4 regions of the Serratia sarumanii genome follow, and region 1 is predicted to be linked to each of the others. Evidence: predicted binding sites of a transcription regulator. Region 1 holds the regulator's gene; each other region holds the start of a gene.
The links. Region 1 encodes LexA, which represses DNA repair genes until DNA is damaged. Its sites were predicted from a motif close to TNCTGTATGTACATACAGNA; they were not measured.
Positions count from the first base shown of each region.

Region 2: the regulator LexA is predicted to act here: its motif matches at 1,047-1,066, upstream of uvrB (excinuclease ABC subunit UvrB).
Region 3: the regulator LexA is predicted to act here: its motif matches at 1,341-1,360, upstream of dinB (DNA polymerase IV).
Region 4: the regulator LexA is predicted to act here: its motif matches at 998-1,017, upstream of SSARUM_RS08225 (DNA translocase FtsK 4TM domain-containing protein).

Region 1 is NZ_CP124750.1:4,558,764-4,560,966, forward strand. It holds gene dinF (MATE family efflux transporter DinF) at 1-395, opposite strand, end outside; gene lexA (transcriptional repressor LexA) at 498-1,106, opposite strand; gene SSARUM_RS21615 (diacylglycerol kinase) at 1,209-1,577, opposite strand; gene plsB (glycerol-3-phosphate 1-O-acyltransferase PlsB) at 1,726-2,203, shown strand, end outside.
Region 2 is NZ_CP124750.1:1,300,623-1,302,825, forward strand. It holds gene SSARUM_RS06160 (ATP-binding cassette domain-containing protein) at 1-66, opposite strand, end outside; gene SSARUM_RS06165 (hypothetical protein) at 211-390, shown strand; gene uvrB (excinuclease ABC subunit UvrB) at 1,175-2,203, shown strand, end outside.
Region 3 is NZ_CP124750.1:908,713-910,915, forward strand. It holds gene SSARUM_RS04210 (putative T6SS immunity periplasmic lipoprotein) at 1-230, shown strand, start outside; gene SSARUM_RS04215 (glycerophosphodiester phosphodiesterase family protein) at 296-1,192, opposite strand; gene dinB (DNA polymerase IV) at 1,376-2,203, shown strand, end outside.
Region 4 is NZ_CP124750.1:1,726,771-1,728,973, forward strand. It holds gene lrp (leucine-responsive transcriptional regulator Lrp) at 468-962, shown strand; gene SSARUM_RS08225 (DNA translocase FtsK 4TM domain-containing protein) at 1,083-2,203, shown strand, end outside.

The DNA.
Region 1 (2,203 bases):
GCCTGTTCCAGCACTTCGCCATCGCCACCGACGATCCGCAGCGCCAGTTCGATCAGCGGATAACGCAGCAGGACGATCGCCGCTCCGGCCAGCAGCGCCAACAGCAGCGGTTGCATAAAGGCGCGCGCCAGCGCCTGCGGGTTCTGTGCCCCCAGCGCCTGCGCCGCCAGGCCGGTGGTGCTCATGCGCAGGAACAACAGCAGCATGAACAGGAAGCTGGTCGCCACCGCGCCGATCGCGACGCCCCCCAGATAGATCGGGCTGTCGAGGTGGCCGATCACCGCGGTGTCCACCAGCCCGAGCAGCGGCACGGTAATATTGGAGAAAATCATCGGCAGGGCCAGGCGCCACAGAGCTTTATCGGTGTCGCTGGTAAAGGCGGAAATCAAGCGCATGATGAGAAGTTCCCGTAGCGGTGGCGAATGGCAAGGTCAGAAACAAAAACGCCCCAGAACAGGGGCGATTGATACAAGGAGGCGGCACTGAGGGTGCGACGATTAAATCCAGTCGCCGTTGCGGATCACGCCGACCGCCAGCCCTTCGATAGTGAAATTCTGCTGACGCAGATCGACCACGATAGGTTGGAATTCGTTGTTCTCTGGCAGCAGTTCAACCACGTTGCCGTGCTTTTTCAGGCGCTTGACCGTCACTTCGTCTTCGATGCGCGCCACCACGACCTGGCCATTGCGCACGTCTTGCGTTTTGTGCACCGCCAGCAGATCGCCATCCAGAATGCCGATGTCGCGCATCGACATGCCGTTCACCCGCAGCAGGAAATCGGCGCTCGGTTTAAACAGGGAAGGATCCACCTGGTAGTGCCCTTCGATGTGCTGCTGCGCCAGCAGCGGCTCGCCGGCGGCGACGCGGCCGATCAGCGGCAGACCCTCTTCTTCTTCCATCAGCAGGCGGATACCGCGCGAAGCACCGGAGACGATTTCGATCACGCCTTTGCGTGCCAGCGCCTTCAGGTGTTCTTCGGCGGCGTTAGGCGAACGGAACCCCAGACGCATCGCGATCTCGGCACGCGTTGGCGGCATGCCCGTTTGCGAAATGTGCTCGCGAATCAGGTCGTAGACCTCTTGCTGTCTGGTAGTTAGTGCTTTCATTCCGCCCCCTGTTTGTTTATACAGTCTTGCTGTGAGTATATACAGGTAAGCGCGGATTGGGAACCGAAGATTAAATAAAAATCAGTCAGTAGGCGCTTTTCGTCAGCCGAAGTGCTGCCATAAGACCGTGCCCCAAACGAACAGCGCCAGCACGATCGCCAGCGACACCGCCGCCGATCCCATGTCCTTGGCTCGGCCGGACAGCTCGTGATGTTCGCTGCCGATGCGATCCACCACCGCCTCGATCGCGCTGTTCAGGATCTCGACGATCATCACCAGCGCTACCGATCCGATCAATAAAATGCGCGCTATCGCACCCACATCCAGCCAGACAGCCAGTATGATAGCCAGGAGGGTGACCACCAGTTCCTGGCGGAACGCCGCTTCGTGCTGCCAGGCGGCGGAAAGCCCTTTATAGGAATAGCCGGCGGCCTTGATGATGCGGGTCAGTCCGGTTGCTTGGTTTGCCATGTTTTCGTGCCTTTCTCAGAGGTCGGTCATAATAAAAAGAGTCTAGAACAGTCCGCGCTGACGGCTCTCGGTTTTCGAACACCACAGATCTGCTACCCGGTTTCTGGTATGCTTGCGGCGCATTGCTAACAAGAGGCTTCACGTTGTTATGTCAGGTTGGCGTAAAATTTATTATAAAATATTGAATTTACCACTTAAATTGTTGGTAAGAAGTAAGGTCATCCCTTCAGATCCGGTTACCGAGCTAGGGTTGGATCCCTCACGGCCGATTTTGTATGTTTTACCTTACAATTCCAAGGCGGATTTGCTGACGCTGCGCACCCAGTGCCTGGCGCAGGATCTGCCCGATCCGCTCAACTCGCTGGAGATCGACGGCACCGTGCTGCCGAGCTACGTGTTCATTCACGACGGCCCGCGCGTGTTCCGCTATTACACCCCGAAAGAAGAGTCGGTAAAGCTGTTCCACGACTATCTGGATCTGCATCGCAGCAATCCGGATCTCGACATTCAGATGCTGCCGGTTTCGGTGATGTTCGGCCGCTCGCCGGGCCGCGAAGGCCACGGTACGCCGCACCTGCGTCTGTTGAACGGCGTGCAGAAATTCTTCGCCGTGCTGTGGCTCGGCC
Region 2 (2,203 bases), 1.8 Mb from region 1:
CAGGTTGATGTCCCACAGGGTGTGGTTCTGCCCGTAAAATTGATTGACCGATCTCAGGCTCAGCATTTGGCATTCTCCTCATAGACGCTCGTTTCACTCGTTGGCGGGGGCTGCAAAGGCCGCATGAGCGGCGAATTTCCCGAGTGTGGCAATGTCTGGAACAAAATGCCGTCCGTCCGAGGAGCCAGAGCCAGGTCTGCGGTGGACGGAATGACAGTCAATATGTCGTTAAAAACGACGCTTGTGACGACTTGGTGTCGTTCTTGCGTTTTTACGGGCGATAACGCCGCGGCGGTGAAACTTCGCGGCCGGCAGCGCATCATGCTGCCGCACCGCATTTATACGCAGGAAGACAAAGCAACTCCCAGGCCAATTTTTGCCGCCGGGTGAAAACGGGGGATTGTTATCGCCTTGTTAACCGCACGTCAGGCCTGACGCGCGCTGCCGTGACGGCCTGAAAATACGCGGGCAAGTTAACCCGGACGTTTTTTGCACTCTTGTGGTGCTGTTCGGTGTGGGCATGGTGCAAGGCATTGCGCCGCCGTCAAGAGCGATCCACGTGAAAGGAGCCAATGCGATTTTGGCAATGGGGATTTTTAGTATTAATCGGCATAAACAAAGCGATATTTTTATGAAAAAATAACTAAAAAAGGCATTTTGGCCAGTGTAAAGGGCGAAAAGCTTTCTTTCTGTAACTCCCGCCCCGGGCGGGGCGGTGAGAGTTATCCACTATTCCTGTGGATAACCTTGTGTATTAGATTTAGAAAAACGCTGTAAAGCGAGAGCGGACGCGGGTTCTGTTCGCTTTGCCCGCATTCTCGTCTTTTTATTAAAGTAATTAATTATCAATAATTTAATTAAAATCAAGACGCGAGGGTATTGATCAGGTCTCTATGTATGATTTTTCGACGCGGTGCTATCAATAAGTTAATTCGCGGCAAGTTCTGGGGATAAATCTGTTATTGACAATAAAAATGTCACCGGACTGTAACGCCACGGTGCAACGGCGTTGCCGCGGCATCGGGCGCAGCGACGAATCCGCTTGAAGCTGGTTTTATATCCAGTATCATGGGCACTGGCGCAAATCGCCGACACTTTCCATAATTAGGGGCCATGCCCGGCGCAGAGTCGGCTGGCCGCCTGAGCGCGCGCATCTCCACAGGGTAGCCGAGCAATGAGTAAACTTTTCAAACTGCATTCAGAGTTCAAACCGGCCGGCGATCAGCCGGAAGCCATCCGCAAGCTGGAAGAGGGGCTGGAAGACGGCCTGGCGCACCAGACGTTGCTGGGGGTCACCGGTTCGGGCAAGACATTCACCATCGCCAACGTGATAGCCGATCTGAATCGGCCGACCATGGTGCTGGCGCCGAACAAGACGCTGGCGGCGCAGCTGTACGGCGAGATGAAAGAGTTTTTCCCGGAGAATGCGGTGGAATACTTCGTCTCCTACTACGACTACTACCAGCCGGAAGCCTACGTGCCCAGCTCCGATACCTTCATTGAAAAAGACGCTTCGGTGAACGAGCACATCGAGCAGATGCGCCTTTCCGCCACCAAGGCGCTGCTGGAGCGGCGCGACGTGGTGGTGGTGGCGTCGGTGTCGGCGATCTACGGCCTGGGCGATCCGGATCTTTACCTGAAGATGATGCTGCACCTGACCCAGGGGATGATCATCGATCAGCGATCCATTTTGCGCCGCCTGGCGGAGCTGCAATATTCCCGCAACGATCAGGCCTTCCAGCGCGCTACCTTCCGCGTGCGCGGCGAGGTGATCGACATTTACCCGGCGGAGTCGGACGAGCTGGCGCTGCGCGTCGAGCTGTTCGACGAAGAAGTGGAGCGGCTGTCGCTGTTCGATCCGCTGACCGGGCAGATCGAGCAGGTGGTGCCGCGCTTTACCATCTACCCGAAATCGCACTACGTGACGCCGCGCGAGCGGATCATGCAAGCGATGGAAGAGATCAAGGTCGATCTGGCGGACCGCCGCAAGGTGCTGCTGGCCAACAACAAGCTGCTGGAAGAGCAGCGCCTGACGCAGCGCACCCAGTTCGATCTGGAGATGATGAACGAGCTGGGCTACTGCTCGGGCATCGAAAACTACTCGCGCTACCTGTCCGGGCGCGCCGAGGGCGAGCCGCCGCCGACGCTGTTCGACTACCTGCCGGCGGACGGCCTGCTGGTGGTCGACGAATCCCACGTCACC
Region 3 (2,203 bases), 1.4 Mb from region 1:
CTATCTTCGGCAAGAACTTCGCGGATAACGAGATGCCTGCGGTCACCGCGGCTACGTGTATTCCCGACGATAACTATAAATTCGAAGACGGGAAGTCTTACGGGGTATCGGTGACGCTGTTGTCGCGGGATAAACGAAGTAAAGGTATTGAGCCTGCTGCCCGGCTATTTGGGGCAGGGTTTAGTGTACGCAATGAAAATGGCATCATCCAGGTGGTTCCTGCTCACTAACGGATGTTTAAAGCCGGGGGCATAAGGTGGGTTTGTCGAACCGCCTTATGCCCTTGGCCGATGATTTATTTCGCCTTGCGGAAGCTTTTTGCCTCGGCCGGTGAGTTGACCATCACGCCGTCGGCGCCCAGCGCCAGCGCCTGCTGATAATCCTGCGGCGAGTTGACGCCGAACAGGATGATGTGCGCCGGGCCCTGCGAGCGGAAACAGTCCATCGACTCTTTATCCCAGGTCAGAAACGCCTTCGAACGCCCTTCGCCGAGGGTATATTTCTCCACCACTTCCACCTCGCGCTTCAGCTCCAGCCCGTACCAGCGCGGCTGGCGGTTGTCCGGTTTGACGTCGCACTGGTGCGCCATGGTGACGTTGGCCAGCAGCGTGCGGGTCTCGTCGCGGCTTTCGAAGCGCGGGATGGCCGGCGGCAGCGCCTGCAGGTATTTGGCGTCGGTGGAGTAGACGCGGATGCGGTTCAGGCTGTCGGTGCTTTCCAGCGTCGCCAGCAGCGCCCGGCCAAACTGCGCCGGATCGGCGTCCGGGGATTTGATGTCCAGATAGAAAGTCACGCGCGGAAAGGCCTTCAACACCTCATCCAGCCGCGGAATGCCGAGGCCCTGGCCGCGGAACGGGTGCGCATCCCCCTTGGCGAAAGCCCAGCCGGCGTCGATCTCGGCCAGCTGCGCGGCGGTATAGGCAGAGACCGGGCCCTGTCGGTTGGTCAACGTTTTCAGATCCGAAGGGCGATACAGCACGATGACGCCGTCTTTGGATTCTTGCAGGGTGATCCAGATGGCGTCGGCGCCGTTTTTCAACGCGGTTTCGATGGCGATGCGGGTGTTTTCCGGCGCATCGGCGGTGCCGCCGCGGTGGGCGACGATCGCCGGCGCGTGACCGGCGGCGGCGCTGGCCGCCAGCGCGCTCAGCGACAGCGCGGAAGCCAGCAGCAAATGAGAAAATCTGATCATGTAGGGTACCTTTTCGTTGTCGTTGTGGTGAGCCGCACGGGATGGCGGAAATCATACTATTGAAAAATTAAGCTTTTTTAACAACGCGGAAATATCTGGCGGAAACGGCGCTTTCGTCGAACCCTGCGGCCTTGAGCTTTCGGTATCTGACTGTATACTTATACAGTGTTACTGGAGGGTGCGATGCGTAAAATCATTCATGTCGATATGGACTGTTTCTTCGCGGCGGTGGAAATGCGCGACGATCCCAGCCTGCGCGATATCCCGCTGGCGATTGGCGGCAGCGCCGATCGGCGCGGGGTGATCAGTACCGCCAACTACCCGGCGCGGCGCTACGGCGTGCACAGCGCCATGTCCACGGCGATGGCGCTCAAGCTGTGCCCGCACCTTACCTTGCTGCCGGGGCGCATAGCGGCTTACAAAGAGGCCTCGCTGCATATCCGTGAAATCTTCGCCCGCTATACCCCGCTGATCGAGCCGCTGTCGCTCGACGAGGCCTACCTCGACGTGACCGACAGCCCGCAATGCAACGGTTCGGCGACGCTGATCGCCCAGGAGATCCGCCAGGCGATCGCCGACGAGCTGAACCTCACCGCGTCGGCCGGCGTCGCGCCTATCAAGTTTCTCGCCAAAATCGCCTCCGAGATGAACAAGCCGAACGGGCAGTACGTGATCACGCCGGCGCAGGTGCCGGCGTTTTTGCAGCAGCTGCCGCTCAGCAAGATCCCCGGCGTCGGCAAGGTGACCGCCAAGCGCCTGGAAGAGGTGGGGCTTATCACCTGCGCCGACGTGCAGCAATACGATTTGGCGCAGCTGCTCAAGCGCTTCGGCAAGTTCGGCCGGGTGCTGTGGGAGCGGTGTCAGGGCATCGATCGGCGCGAAATCTCTCCTGAGCGGCTGCGCAAATCGGTGGGGGTGGAGCGCACGCTGGCGGAAGACATTCACGACTGGGAAGATTGCGAAACGCTGATTATCGACAAACTCTATCCCGAGCTGGAGATGCGGCTGCGC
Region 4 (2,203 bases), 2.3 Mb from region 1:
GAATCGCCAAGCGCGCAAAAACGGCGCATTCTGCGACTTAGGCCGCTCCCTGCCGGGGTTTATCTGCCAGCGATTCATAACCAAAAATGGGATGCAGACTTTTCGTGACGGTACGTTGTTCTGATTTTGCTTCTTTTACTTTGACAATCCGCTGCGCATTTGCGAAAACATCATAGGAAGAAGAAATTATCCCCGTAACACCAGCAAATCGTACGTATTTGCGCCGCGAGGCGGCAATGCGCGGTGGATGTGCGGAGCAGGGCGCGCAAGCGTTTGCTGATTTTTTCTCGACCTTAACGTCGTTACCGGCGCCGCGTGGGGTTGGACAGACAGGCTGCGCGGCGTGGAATGATGGTAGTGAAGAAGCATATGACAGGCATCGGGTCTTCGCTTGGAACGAACCCTTACACATTGACGTTGGCTAGGGTGTGGCAAGTGCACGGAAGAAAATAAGAGAGACAATAATAATGGCAGACAACAAGAAACGCCCGGGTAAAGATCTTGACCGTATCGACCGCAACATCCTGAATGAGCTGCAGAAGGATGGGCGTATTTCGAACGTCGAGCTTTCGAAGCGCGTGGGGTTATCCCCGACACCATGTTTGGAACGCGTGCGCCGTCTCGAGCGCCAGGGTTTCATTCATGGCTATACCGCATTGCTTAACCCGCATTATCTGGATGCGTCACTGCTGGTTTTCGTGGAGATCACGCTGAACCGCGGCGCGCCAGATGTGTTTGAGCAATTCAACTCGGCAGTGCAGAAGCTTGAAGAGATTCAGGAGTGTCATCTGGTTTCCGGTGATTTCGACTACCTGTTGAAAACCCGCGTACCGGACATGTCGGCTTACCGTAAACTGCTGGGCGAAACCTTGCTGCGTTTGCCGGGGGTCAACGACACCCGTACCTACGTAGTGATGGAAGAAGTGAAACAGAGTAACCGTCTGGTTATCAAAACACGGTAAGGTGCAGGTGCAAAACCTGATTAAATTGGTTACACTCCTGTTTATTCATACAGTTTCGGCGCCGGGGAAGCTTCTCGGCGCTGTTGCTATGTCAGCTAACAGGAACCTGGAGAGCCTTTCTTGAGCCAGGAATATACAGAAGATAAAGAAGTTACCCTGAAAAGACTCAGCAGTGGCCGGCGTTTGCTGGAGGCTGTGCTTATCGTGGTAGCGATTTTTGCCGTTTACCTCATGGCTGCGCTGGTCAGTTTCAACCCGTCTGACCCAAGCTGGTCGCAGACCGCGTGGCATGAGCCGATTCACAACTTGGGCGGCGGTGTTGGGGCCTGGTTGGCCGACACGCTGTTCTTCACCTTCGGGGTGCTCGCCTACGCGATACCACCGATCATGCTGGTCCTGTGCTGGGCGGCCTATCGCCAACGGGCCAACAGAGACTACGTCGACTATTTCGCGCTCTCCCTGCGCCTGATCGGCACCCTGGCGTTAGTGCTTACCTCCTGTGGGCTGGCGGCGCTGAACGTTGACGATCTCTATTACTTCGCTTCCGGCGGCGTGATCGGCAGCCTGCTGAGCAACGCCATGTTGCCATGGTTCAACGGCATCGGCGCCACGCTGGCGCTGCTGTGCGTGTGGGCGGCGGGGCTGACGCTGTTTACCGGCTGGTCCTGGCTGGTGATCGCCGAGAAGATCGGCGGGGCGGTGCTGGGCGTCGCGACCTTCATGACCAACCGTTCGCGTCGCGAAGCGCGTTATTTCGAGGATGACGAGCGTTACGTTGACGACGAGCCTGAGCAGGCAGGGAAGGGCGCCGCCGCAGCGGTTGCCGCGACCGCCGCCGGAGCCGCGGCCGCCGATGACGACGTGTTGTTCTCTGCGCCTTCGGTCACCGAAAGCGCCAAAGAGGCGGCGGAAGACGCCGCCGATCCGTTGCTCAGCGGCCTGCGAGCCGACGATGGTGAGGTTGAAGCCGCCGCCGCGCCAATCGCGCCGGCGGCTTCGCCTGCACCGGCGGTGAAGGCAGCGATCCACGAGCCCGTTGCAGCGCCGATCGCCGCTCAGGCGCCGTCGGTAACGGTGGCGCCGGCTGCGCCGGCCTCGGTCAATCAGCACCCGGTGAGTGCGCCGGCGCAAGACGCCACGCCGCCGCTGTACTCCTTCGAAATTCCGGAAGAAACGCCTGCACCGAAGGCGACGCGTCCTGTCGATCCTTATCAGGATGACGATGAGCCGCGTCTCGGTAA